DNA from 3 places in the Lacticaseibacillus rhamnosus genome. Region 3 is predicted to be linked to each of the others. Evidence: predicted binding sites of a transcription regulator. Region 3 holds the regulator's gene; each other region holds the start of a gene.
What was found. The regulator LexA, encoded in region 3, represses DNA repair genes until DNA is damaged. The targets are predictions, from matches to a motif close to CNAACANNTGTTNG.
Positions count from the first base shown of each region.

Region 1: a site for LexA is predicted at 2,184-2,197, ahead of EL173_RS14595 (glycoside hydrolase domain-containing protein). Genes of this name have one in related genera too.
Region 2: a site for LexA is predicted at 1,800-1,813, ahead of EL173_RS05585 (Y-family DNA polymerase). Genes of this name have one in related genera too.

Region 1 is NZ_LR134331.1:2,897,178-2,901,485, reverse strand. It holds gene EL173_RS14605 (amino acid ABC transporter ATP-binding protein) at 1-147, opposite strand, end outside; gene EL173_RS14600 (ABC transporter permease subunit) at 151-1,758, opposite strand; lysine riboswitch at 1,856-2,029, opposite strand; gene EL173_RS14595 (glycoside hydrolase domain-containing protein) at 2,252-4,308, shown strand, end outside.
Region 2 is NZ_LR134331.1:1,067,512-1,071,819, reverse strand. It holds gene EL173_RS05600 (SGNH/GDSL hydrolase family protein) at 1-206, shown strand, start outside; gene EL173_RS05595 (zinc-ribbon domain-containing protein) at 210-1,394, shown strand; gene EL173_RS05590 (hypothetical protein) at 1,507-1,689, shown strand; gene EL173_RS05585 (Y-family DNA polymerase) at 1,839-3,146, shown strand; gene EL173_RS05580 (hypothetical protein) at 3,124-3,471, shown strand; gene EL173_RS05575 (hypothetical protein) at 3,662-4,165, opposite strand; gene EL173_RS05570 (ACT domain-containing protein) at 4,190-4,308, opposite strand, start outside.
Region 3 is NZ_LR134331.1:715,485-719,792, forward strand. It holds gene EL173_RS03545 (AI-2E family transporter) at 1-633, opposite strand, end outside; gene EL173_RS03550 (hypothetical protein) at 1,079-1,273, shown strand; gene lexA (transcriptional repressor LexA) at 1,668-2,294, shown strand; gene EL173_RS03565 (hypothetical protein) at 2,415-2,888, opposite strand; gene EL173_RS03570 (AEC family transporter) at 2,899-3,846, opposite strand; gene EL173_RS03575 (flavin reductase family protein) at 3,868-4,308, opposite strand, start outside.

The sequences.
Region 1 (4,308 bases), 810 kb from region 3:
CAGCAGCGTTGATTTACCGGATCCGCTACGACCAATAATGGAAACGACTTCGCCCGCTTGAACATCAAGATTGATATCGGTTAGAACTTCGTGGTTACCAAAAGCCTTTTTAAGGTTCTTGACTTGGATTAAAGGTTCGTTTGCCATCAGTTAGTCCTCCTTTGCCGTGCTGATTTTGGGTGTTTCGACCTGCATTTGATTGTTCATCACATTGTAATCTTTTGGACCATCGAGATGCTTTTCGATGAGACGGAATAATCGGCTGATGGTGAAGGTCATGATGAGGTAGATGCCACTCACAATCAGATACGTGTGGAAGAACTGGAAGCTTTGTCCGGCAATCGTTTCGCCGCTGAAGAACAGTTCGGAAACCGAGATGACGGATAACACTGAAGTATCCTTAATGTTAACGATAAATTCGTTGGTGACCGCGGGCAGGGAGTTGCGTACCGCTTGCGGTAGAATCACCTTCATCATGGTTTGCAGATGGGTCATGCCAAGCGCATTGGCTGCTTCAAACTGACCTTCATCAACGGAGATAATACCGCCACGGATAATTTCGGAAATATAAGCACCCGTGTTAATTGAGACGATCAATAACGCCGCGGTTGTCCGATCCATGTTCAGATGCCAGGCTTGAGCCGCACCATAGTACAAAACCGCTGCCTGAACGATCATTGGCGTACCACGGAAGACTTCAATATAAACGGACAGCAGCCAGTTGATCACGGCCCGTAACCCACGCTGACCCAGTTTCTTTGGCTTTGGCGTGGTTCGAATAATACCGACCAGCAAACCGATGATAAAGCCAACAAGTGTCCCGACCAAAGAAATCAGCAGCGTCATGCCGGTACCGCGCAATAGCATGGGACCATACTGTTTCATAATCGCCATGAACCAGTTGCCGCTTTTTTCGGTTGACGGCTGATTATCAACGGCTTCGTTCATCAACCGTGCCCGTTCTTTTGTAGAGATCGTAGCAAGCAACTCATTAATCTTGGCCTTATTAGGATCATTTTTTCGCAGGCCGATCGCTAAGTTAGTATCACTGGCATCGGTTTTAAAACCCTGACCCTTGGCAAAATGGATATACATCAGATTCGGATTCGCACGTTCGGCAGTAATCCCTTCTGGTACTTCGGAAACATAGCCATCAATCGTGCCGGATTCCAAGGCCACGCGCATGGCTGGAAAATCGTTCATCGCCGGTTCCTTGACAACGCCTTTGATTTGATTAATCGCCTGATAGTGATAGGTGCTCAGTTGGGCAGTAATCTTGGCGCCTTTGAAATCGGCAATACTTTTGGCTTTGGCATATTTACTATCTTTGCGGACGACCATCGTCAGGTTGGAAATATAGTACGGATTACTGAAATCGATGGTTTTGCGACGATCTGGCGTTGGCGACATGCCGGCAATAATGGCATCGATTTTGCCAGAAGTTAATGCAGGCGGCAGACCATCCCATGATGTTTTGACCACCACAACCTTCTTGTGCAACGCCTTGGCAACTTTGCGGGCAATTTGAACATCGTACCCGTTTGCGTATTCTTGGCTGCCTTGAATCTTAACCGCATTGTTGGCACTCGTTGTTTGCGTCCAGTTGAACGGTGCATAGCCGGCCTCCATTCCGACTTTAAACGTGTTGTCATCGCTGGCAGCACTGACAGGTGTTGCGGCAAAACTGCCAAGCAGGAGGCTCAATGCGAACCCTAGCACGCCTAAACGCGCAACCCAATGTTTTCTCATAAGTGACATTTCTCCCTTCTTGTAGTGGGAAATAGAGCTGGAACCAAAAAATCGACCTTTATTGATACCGCAATAAAGGTCGATTCCATCGATTTTAGTCATGAACCAGAATCATAGCGCCCCGAAGCAACCAGCTTCGACAGTCCATGGGTTATGCGCCCATGGCCCAATGCGAATCGTCCGAATACGATTCAACATTTCGGCGGCGGCACTTACGACTGGTTCAACATGACTCGGCACTCCCCAGTTTTCGTTGCCCACCGCAACCTCTATTTCTTGGTGGTGTATTTAAATGTCAAAAACGAGTGTAGCGGAACGGGAACGGAATGTCAATTTTTGTGGAGTAATCGTAATCGCTAACTTGGTTTTTGTGCGATCAGAAGTTTATTTAAGAAAAGTTTGGACAAAAAGAAGTCTCCGCAGTAGAATTAAATCGAACGTGTGTTCTGTTTAATTCGATGACAGACGTGTCACCTTAAAATTTGTAAAAGAGATTTTTAAAATGGCAGATGAAGCGGTACTAGCCGTTCAAAAATGGCTTAATAAAACGTATAGCAGTGTTTCTGGTTTCACGACAGCGCCCGAGAACGGACAAACTGGATGGCCCACTATTTATAGTTTGCGGATGGGGCTACAACATGAAATTGGTATTAGCGCTATTGGTGAAGGATTTGGCGATGCAACCAAGACAGCATTAGCTTCGGTGGTAGGCAGTTTGAAGCCCGGTTATAAGGGCAATATCGCCCAGCTCATTCAAGGCGCCTTCTGGTGTAAAGGCATCAATCCTGGTAGCGACTTTAATCAGGACTTTTCTGATGCAACAGAGCAAGCTTTCAAAACACTACAGCAGAATGCGGGTATTACCGCAAATGGCGTAGTTACAGTTAATCTTATGGCGGCATTGTTCGATATGGCTGCATTTACCTTGGTTACTGGGGGATCGGAGAAGGTTCGGTCAATGCAGCAATATCTTAATGGACGGTTCAGTAATAACATTGGCATTCTACCTTGCGATGGCATCTATCAACGTGACACTAACACAGCTTTGATTTATGCATTGCAAAGAGCTGAAGGGATGGCTGCTGATGTTGCAAATGGTATCTATGGGCAGAAGACAATTGACAATTGCCCTGTTTTATCTGAGGGATCAACAGATACTGACGCCGTTCGCATCCTACAATACGGTCTGTTAGTAAATGGTTTCACAGACATTCCGACTAATGGCCAATTCACCAGTGCAGTTGGCGATGCAGTGGCTGCCTTTAGCACAATGATGAACCTGGAACCAACCACAGGAAGAATCGCTGGTAATCGGGTTATTAAGGGCCTATTAACTAGCAATGGTGATACAACACGCGATTCAATCGCTTGTGACACATCTAAGCAACTGACGAGTTCTGATGTTGCATTGTTACGTAAATATGGTTTCAGCATTGTCGGGCGATACCTAAAGGGGGCAGTAGGGAATGCTTTTACTCCTAAGAATTTGACTGCGTCTGAGATTAAATCAATTACCGATGGCGGTATGAGCATTTTTCCAATCTATCAAGATGGCGGCGCCGACATTAAATATTTCACCGAAACTCAAGGTGTGCTTGATGCAATGACGGTTGCTTCAACTGCACGAGTTCTTGGCTTTCCTAATAGCACTATTATCTACTTTGCTTGTGATGTTGACATTCTGGAAGGCGATATTGAGGCAACTGTGGTCGCTTATATGCGGGGTGTCAATTCAGGGCTTGCCAAATCAGGCTTTCGTGCTGGAATCTATGGCACGCGAAATGTTTGTGCACATGTCTTAAAAGCGGGATATGCGGTGCGCTGTTTCGTATCCGATATGTCAACGGGCTATTCAGGTAATTTAGGTTATGCAATGCCGTTAAACTGGAGCTTCGATCAATTTATTGAGTACAGCATTGGTGACATTCCAATTGATCAGGTTGCAACGGATGTCAAAATTAGTGATCCGGGCACGAAGACATTCACGCCTGGTGCCTTACCGGACTCAGCAAAAGTAGTTGTTGCTAATGACTTGATGAATGGCTTGATTGACGATTTGGTAAATTTCTCAGCAGGCAAAGATTACATGTTTCCAATGCCGAGCCCAGGTGTAATCGCTACTTGGTCAGTAGATTTTACGGCTGGGAACGGCCCTATTGGTATTAAAGATGGCAAACTGGATAGTGTAGCATTGCAGAAAAAATTCGAGTCGAATTTTGGAAACATTAAAGATGCAACCAGTTATCAAGCTGTAATTGATCAGTCGAAGGTAATACAAGTGGGGGCAAAGATTTCGCAAGGGTCAATCGACTACTCAATTAAAACAGACCAAATTGGGACAGTAGAGTTAGATATCACCGTAAACGTTATCAAAGCTAAAAAGCTTTCAAATGTTGATGTGAATATTGCGGTTAACTGGAAGATCAAATTTATGCCTATCTATTGGCAGAATCATCCTGAGGTTAAGGTCGCCGAGCGTCCAGTGTTTTCAACAGGTTTTTCCTTAGATTTAGCTGGAAATATGGGAACAAACTATCTTTCGGCGGCAACAAGTTTGGT
Region 2 (4,308 bases), 350 kb from region 3:
ATGCCGTTGTTAAAGCAGTGGGGCAAACCTACCAGGTACCGGTCGTTGACTTGGCAACCATCTGGCAAGGTCATGATGATGTCACCGGACCGGCTGGCACTGTCATTCCGGATTTCACTGCCAATGGCCCCCGGGATACGTTCCACCCTAATCAACGCGGCCATGATCAAATTGCTGCTCAACTCATTAAAACTTTGGAGGAATGATACATGCAAACACCGTTAAGATTCTGCCCTAACTGTGGGCAACCGATTAAACCGGACGATGACTTTTGCCCAAACTGCGGCTTTGATTTACGGTCAGCCCGCCTGCAAGCGCAGCAAACAAGCGAAAACGAAGCGTCCACGCCGCAACCGCCAACGACCCCTGCATCAACAACTGCAGCAGCCCCAGCGCCAACCCGACATACGCCGCACTCACATCGGCGCTGGCCATGGATTGTCGGCATTGTCGTCATCTTAATAGCCGGTTGTGCCTATTTAGCCGGCGCCGCCTATTATAGTCAAGACCGGCAAGTTGCCGAGCTTGCCGAAGAAATGACAAGCGGCGATGCTGATGATATGGCGGAAGTTGCCGTTGCCAGCGATGGAACGCCTTTGCATGAAGATGACCTCAAACCACTGGCCCAACTCATTGAGGATCGCCATTATCGCAGCCTTTTAAATACCATGATTCGGGCTAAGTCCACCAGCGGCATGGTACAGGTGGTCAAGCGAGGTCAGGAAATGCTGTTTTTCCCGAAGTATAAATTCAAGCTTGGAACCACCGCGGTAACCGTGAAGACTAACCTTAAAAACGCAGCGTTAACGCTGAATCATACGCCGGTGCAAGCTGCCAATCATAATGGTCAATACACGATCAACAATCAACTTCCGGGCCGCTATACCCTTAAACTCAGCGGCACGCATGACGGTGCTACTAAAGATTTCACCCGTGACGTGATCGTTCCCCTGAAAGGCCAAGCCGCTGCACTCACTTTAGACGCAGCAGCTGCCTCGTCCAACACCGCCTCGTCATCGTCACAGGCTTCACAAACAAGTCGTGACACTGATGACGACGATGATGATGACTATGACGACAATGGCGTGACCAAAACCAACCGCACCTACCCATCTGACACTTCAAAACGCAACGATAATCACTCAACCAGCGGCATTGTTGGCCGGTGGGAATCCGGCGATCGGGCAACGTTCAATTTCAATAGCGATGGCACATACACAGCAACTAACAACAACACCCCAAGCAACGGTACTTGGGAGGTGGTTTACCGCGATGATAATATTTTAAACATCAAATTCACGAAACCAGATGGCACCAGCGTGGTTGAACCATTTGCACTCGATGATGGCGACTTAATCGAAACCAACCTCAAGATCAAATGGGAGCGTGATTGATTCACGTTTCGATCATGCTGAACGACGGTGTTGCCTGCAGCTTAACTTGGCTATTAAGTTCGTGGTGCTATACTAATGGCAGAAGTTAACATTCAATAGCAGGAGGCGAAGTATGATGTTATCGGAAAAATGGCGGCCTTTAATCGTTACTTTGAGTGTTATCGCAGCAATCTTTACCGCCTTATTCGTTTTAGCATTCGTTACCCACGGCTGGACAGCCATTGCCCCTGATACCATGATGCACGGTTTTACATCTTGGGCTTCATCCTGGCATATGGGTGGCTGCATGCGTTAGTCAGTTAATAGTTTCAACCGATAAACTTTTGATCCACGGTGTCTTTTTTCAGGCAGCGTGGATTTTTTATTTGCGCATTGTCAACGTAAGCAGAAAATAACTTGCCTTTGCAAACATACGTTCGTATAATAGCCACAGAGGTGATTGATATGCGCTATGACTATTCGCATGAACCGCATCGCGTCATTTTTTTGATCGACAACAAGTCCTTCTATGCATCGGTTGAAAGCATCGAGCGTGGACTTGATCCACTCAAAACCGTCCTCGTGGTGATGTCCGAACAGGAAAATACGAACGGCGGTTTAATTTTAGCCACATCGCCAATGGCCAAAAAAATGTATGGTCTCAAGAGTAACGTCAGCCGGCAACGCGATTTACCTAATGAACCACATTTAATTGTCGTGCCCCCGCGTATGAACCTTTACATTAAGAAGAATCTGGCTATCAATGACATTTTTCGTCAGTTCGTTGCCGATGAAGATTTATGGCCATACTCGATTGACGAATCCATTCTCGATTTAACCCATACTTGGCGACTTTTTGGCAAGACACCACGCGCCGTTGCCAAGTTAATTCAGGCAACGGTTCACCAACAGCTCGGTTTACGCACCACTGTCGGTATGGGTGAGAATCCAGTCCAGGCCAAGATAGCACTGGATGTATACGCCAAGCACAATTCCGATTTACTCGGCGAAATTACATATGCAACGGTGCCTGAAACTATCTGGCGAATCAAGAATATGACGGATGTCTGGAGCATCGGTCACCGTACCGCCGCACATCTAGCACGAATGGGCATCACAAGTATGTATGAACTTGCTCACGCCAATCCGTACGCCTTAAAACAAGAGCTGGGCATTCTTGGCACGCAGCTTTTTGCGACCGCATGGGGCATTGATCGCACCAAGATTAGTCAGCGGATCGTCACGCGCCAGCCAAGTATCGGTAATTCTCAAGTGCTGCCACGCGATTATCGTAATCAGTTCGAAATCGAAATTGTGATTAAGGAAATCGGCGAACAAGTGGCCGCCCGCTTGCGTCATCACCGCAAACGGGCCGGTGAAATCACACTTGGAATTGGCTTTTCATACGCTGAGAGCCAAGCAGACGGTCGCACTGGGTTTTCACAAGCTAAACGAATGCTGCCAACGAATCGCGACTCAGATATCGTGACGACTTTACGCGAAATTTTTCGCGATAACTGGCATGGCGAAGTCGTTCGTAATGTAGCAGTCTACACCTCCCGCTTGGCCCCGGACACCGGCGAACAACTCAATTTTTTTGAACCGATCGATCAGCAAATCAAGGCAACAAACCTGGAACGAACGCTTGATGCGATCCGCAATCGATTCGGCTTTAAAGCACTCGTCTACGCCAAAAGCGCCATGCACGGCGGTACCGCCATTCAGCGCGCATCACTTGTAGGAGGCCATAATGGTGGCAATAGCTATGACTAACGATCTCAAGATTATCATGGAACGATTGACCCCGTTATTTAAACGGCGCCGGAAAACACGGTACTGGATTTCACTTGTCAACCAGACCTACACGCCGGCATTTAACTTCTTTTTTAACATCCAACCAAAAGATCAACGCCTGCGTTCCATCCCCTTGCACAGCCTGCACAACTATGATCTGGCGCAATTAGAGCTTTTTATCGGCTTACTGCGGCAACAGACCCGCCTAACCATTGAATTCATCGGTTTCGAGGAACTGCGCTGGCCGCGAACCAATCGGCTCATTCAACGACGCCCACGTGCAGACGAAACGTGGCCCAATTAAGCGATCCGACACTTTTTATCATGCCGATTGGTAACGGTGCCAAGGTTTAGTGCTTCGTTTTACTGAACCCATTAGCTGAAAAAAGACCTTAGCGCAACTGAAATTGTTAAACGCTAAGGCCAATTTTTTAAACATGCTATTTCCGGTTTCGAGAACATCCCAAAACGGTGAACTTACCTTCGATTATTTGTTAATAAGCAATGGTATATGAATGACGTTTATCTAAGACAAAAGCCTCTGCCATCTCCGGACCGTGTTGCGCGAGAATCTGGTCTGCCAGATACGCTTGAAGATCTTCATGAAAATACGTCTCTAAACCAAAACTCCACGCTTGAAAAACATGTTTTCCCTGACGACGCCCAGCTTTGTAATTTTCATAAATAGCATGGTAGATCGCGCGCCCAGTTAAATGAACCCTCACCGGAAGGACTAAGCGTTCACCGCCGCGCTGAAATCGGGCATTAACTGTCCGGAAAGTCATAAATCGAATAATGAGCAAGACACTTGGAATCATAATGCCCAACCCTACCAATGCAACAAAAATAGTGCCCATTACAAAACCAACGGCACTGACTGCCAAAGCACCCGAAATAACAACGCTCAGGCCAATGACAAACAAAATCAATAATAGCGCCGGAAATAAAGCAACTCCGGCTACTAACACCCAGAGCAATAATTTAAATGCGATTTTCATAAAGCCTCCAAAAAAACATGCCGCTTATTCTACCGAAATCAGATGAACATCACTGACGCCGCGAATATCGCCAAGTTTGGTTACTAAATCATCAATGGTCCCTTGCAGTGCCGAAATATCAAATGAGATCACAACACTAGCCC
Region 3 (4,308 bases):
CAGTTTCGTTGGTACAATCTGCAAGATCATCGGCGTGAACTTATCGCCATCTTTTAGCATAAAGAAGAGGATGATGGGCGCAGTGGAAATTGTGACGACCACATTGCCGACAATGCCAATCAGATTCTGCAGCTGTGAAATGGTGCCAGTCACAAAGGCACCTTGTTTACCCGTGAAGAAAGTCTGGACTTCATTGGCAATTTCGTTGAGATCATGTTGCGACAGGATGTTCTGTTTGTCATTTAAATCATCTAACCATTTGCCGATTTCGGTAAATATTTGCGGAGCGGAATCAACGATACTGGTGATTTGATTGCTGACAGCAGGAATAAACCGTAATAAGCCCCAGACCAGCAGGCTAATCAATACAATGAACAGCAATCCGATTGCCAAGCCCCGATGCAACCCGGCTTTTTCAAGGCGGTTGATAATCGGAACGGTGAGATAGAAGAGAATGCCGGCAAAAATAAATGGCGGCGCAATAATCCCTAGAAAATCAACGACTGGTTGAAAGACCCAAGCAATTTTGGTAAAGACAAAAATGACTAGCAGGGCCAAAAGCAAATCAACTAGCAGAATCATGAACTTACTATTAACAAAGCGGCGATAGAGCCACGAGTCGGTACGTTTCAAAGGCGATCCTCCTCTAATAACGGTAAAGGTTATATTCCGGTCACAGCACGCCAAAGCGGTCAGACAGTCACAAAAGCCCTTACAAAACAAACGTAGGGCTGGCAAGTTAACCTTGTCAGTAACCGACAGCTGAAGTCGTCACTTTAGCGCTGATTTTAAGCACAAAAATCAAGTACACCTTGTATAACAATGATACTCGACTGAGTAGCATTTTTCGAGGATGGGTTCCGTGAAATGTCAAGAACGTGTAATTGCAGTCGTTACATAAAATTTACAAAAACACGCTGAAATCGTTACAAATATTATAAAAGCCTAAACAAAGGCGCTTAATGTAAATTTTACATATACAAAAGCTTTACAAATCAAAAAAATCAGGTATGATAAAGTCACAACCAAAACGGTGAGTCAATGTCGGTTCATCCGATACGGAGAGGAGTGACCCCATATGAGCATACTTCGGGGCGCTAAATGGACATTAATAACTCTGACCCTGGTCGCAACTTTGCTATTGTTTAGTAACTATGCGACGGCCGGCATCTTGTTGATGGCTCTAGATATTTTCTTAAGCTTCTTCTATGCAGTCATCAAGAGCAGATGTGATCGGCGTCAGATGCATAAGATGCCATTATTGCATAACTAATTGATGAAACAATCCACAGCCATGACGACTGTGGATTTTTTGTGAGCGCGAGCCGGCGCGGTTAGAAGTCGGAGTGTAAGTGGCCTTAAGCGTGATGGCCAAGACCGGGCCATTGCGCTTAAGGTCCTTACACGCAGACTTCTGCGCCGGGGAGCGCGTTATAGAAAGCAGGATAAAACCATCGAATTGCCCACCCAAGCATGCTTTGTCCTTGCATTGGGGAGCGGCGCGGTCCATACGCAAATAAAAAGCGTTAATGGCCTTAATATTGAGGCAAAAAGATATTTTGTTGCGCCTAACGACAGTTTTTTCAAATGAAACAGCAAAAACAATTGCAAACGTCCGTTCGTATTGGTATGCTGAGTGTAACAAAAGAGAACGAGGCGGTGAGCGGATGCCAACACAAGCAAGTCAGAAACGTTGGAAACAGATTTTACAAACAATCTATGAAGCGATCGAGGATCATGGGTACCCGCCCACGGTTCGCGAAATCGGTAAATCGGTCGGACTCAGCTCTTCCAGTACGGTCGCGGCTTACTTGGAGAAGTTGCTGGCGGCTGGCTTGATTGCCAAAGATCCGTCTAAACCGCGGACTATTGAAGTCACGACAGCAGGGCTTGATTTTATTGGGGTTCAGGCACAAGGAATCCCTATTGTCGGAACGGTTGCTGCAGGGGTTCCCATTACGGCGATTGAAAATATTGATGATTATTTTCCTGTCCCTGACGATCTTCCGTATTCCGCCGATGAATTGTTTATGCTTCGGGTCCAAGGCAGTTCGATGATTAAGATCGGCATTTTAGACGGCGATCAGATTATTGTCAAGAAACAAAATGATGCCGAAAATGGCCAGATTGTCGTTGCGATGACCGAAGAGGATGAGGCAACGGTTAAACGCTTTTACAAAGAAAAGCATGGCGTTCGTCTGCATCCGGAAAATGATGATATGGATGATATGTACTTCCCAAGTGTCACGATTCTCGGAATTGTCGTTAGTTTATATCGGCCGGCGCTTGTGTAATCAGCTCATAATTCAGTAGGACGAATCGCCCTCACATCAAAAAGACATTTACCAGCTACTTTATCGAAGTGGTGGTAAATGTCTTTTTGATTATGTACCCTGATGTCAACGTTGCAAATATCAAGGTTGGGCGAGGCGATCAAGGTCGTCTTGCGGTACCTTTTTGTAAACAGGTCCATTTGGAAGTTGCTTGAGTTGACCTTTTTTGGTGAGTTGGAATTGCAAAGTAGAACTGGCCGCTTGTGGTTGCGCTTTACCCGTGAAGGTGAAAACTCGACTTTTTAATGTAAGCTGAGCGGCAAAAATTCCCTGATCGGTACTTTCAAAAACGCCGCCTTGGTTGGCTAAGGTTTCAAGATAGTAGCCGCTGGTTGAGGACGTGACCCGGATGGCCTTTTTGCGATTATCGACTTGGACGAACGCGTGGCCGACAAGTGTACTTAAAGTGGCTTTGGGAACGGTCTTTTTAGTGGGCTTGACGTGGCTGGTGACGGTGCTGGCCGCTGGCTGTTTGGATGTAGACTTGCTTGCCGGGGTTGTGGAAGAGCAGCCGCTTAGCAAGATTAAGATGGTAAGAAATATCAGCTTTTTCATTTCCGAGCTCCTAGTGAATAAATTGGATGCAGGTCATAACGATAGGAATCACGATCATTGATAGCAAGGTGGTTTCTGTGACCATGATGGCAGCATAATCAGCATCGGCGTCATAGAGTTTGGCCACAACCGGTGCATTGGTCATGACCGGCATGCAGGACTGGAGAATAAAGATTTGTTTCATCAAGGTCGGAACCGGAGCAAAAGCAACCAATGCGGTCATGAGTAGCGGCGCAAAAAGAAAGCGGCCACTAAAGATACCCCAGGCTTCCTTGCTGAGCCGCAACTGCCGCCAGCCAGCCGTATGCAACGCAATACCGATAAAAAACATGGATCCAGGTACCGTTAAGTCACCAACATATGTCAGATCCGCCATTAGAAACTCCGGGAGCTTGATGTTCAATAAGACGAGCACAATCCCGAACATGAAGCCTAATAACGGAGGTGAGAAAACCTTGCCGAGCGCCTTTTTTAAATCAAAGCGTGCCGGTTTGGGCCCATCACCTTGGATAAGATAAACCCCGATTGTCCAGAAAATAGTGGTATTGGCCATGTAATAAACGAGGACGTAAGGAAGGCTGCGAGGACCAAACAGTGCCAAATTCACCGGTAAACCAATAAAAACCGTGTTGGAGTTGAAGAACATGGATTTAAAGGTGCCTTTTCGTGACTTCGGTACTTTCAACAAGTAACAAACCAGAAATGACAAGGCGAAAAGGATCATCATGGATAACACCGGGAAGAACAAATCCGGTAGCAAGCGCAAAAGCATACCCGCAGTGAACTTCGACGAGATGGTGACGATCATGTAAGCAGGCAATGCGACTTGGGTCACCACCTTGGCGATGACCTTGCTAGAGTGGCTGTTAAACCAGCCGCGCGCCGTTAGAAAGTAGCCGATGATGATGAGAATAAGAATTTCGAAAACGCCAAAAACGCTTGAGATAAATGCTGTCAAATACCGCCACTTCCTTATAAATTATTTTGGTCGCCGCAATGTAAACGTTCGTCCCAATTCGGCGTAGTTAGGACCGGCAAGCCGGGCAATGGGGGCCAAGGCAGTTGGATTCACATGCAGTGTCGGTAAATCAAGCACGGCTTCTGCAAAATGAAATTGACGGATTTCTAGAATAAAGAGATCCGTCATGATGATTCCCGCCGCATTACGAATGGGGACATATTGGTAAAGACTGGTTTCAAAGCGAATGCGAGCAGCTTGTAAACCCGGCACCTGAATCTCCGTGCTCGGAATCAATGGTAAATCAATCAGCGTTAATTCACTTTGATCAGGAGCCAGTCTTGCTGCGGTTTGATTCATCGCCTTGGTAAGATCAGTGCTAACCATGTGCACAACCGCTTCATGGCGAGCAAGGAGGTTGGCCGCAGTATCTTTTGGCGCTTGGCGTTCGCGCAAAATCGC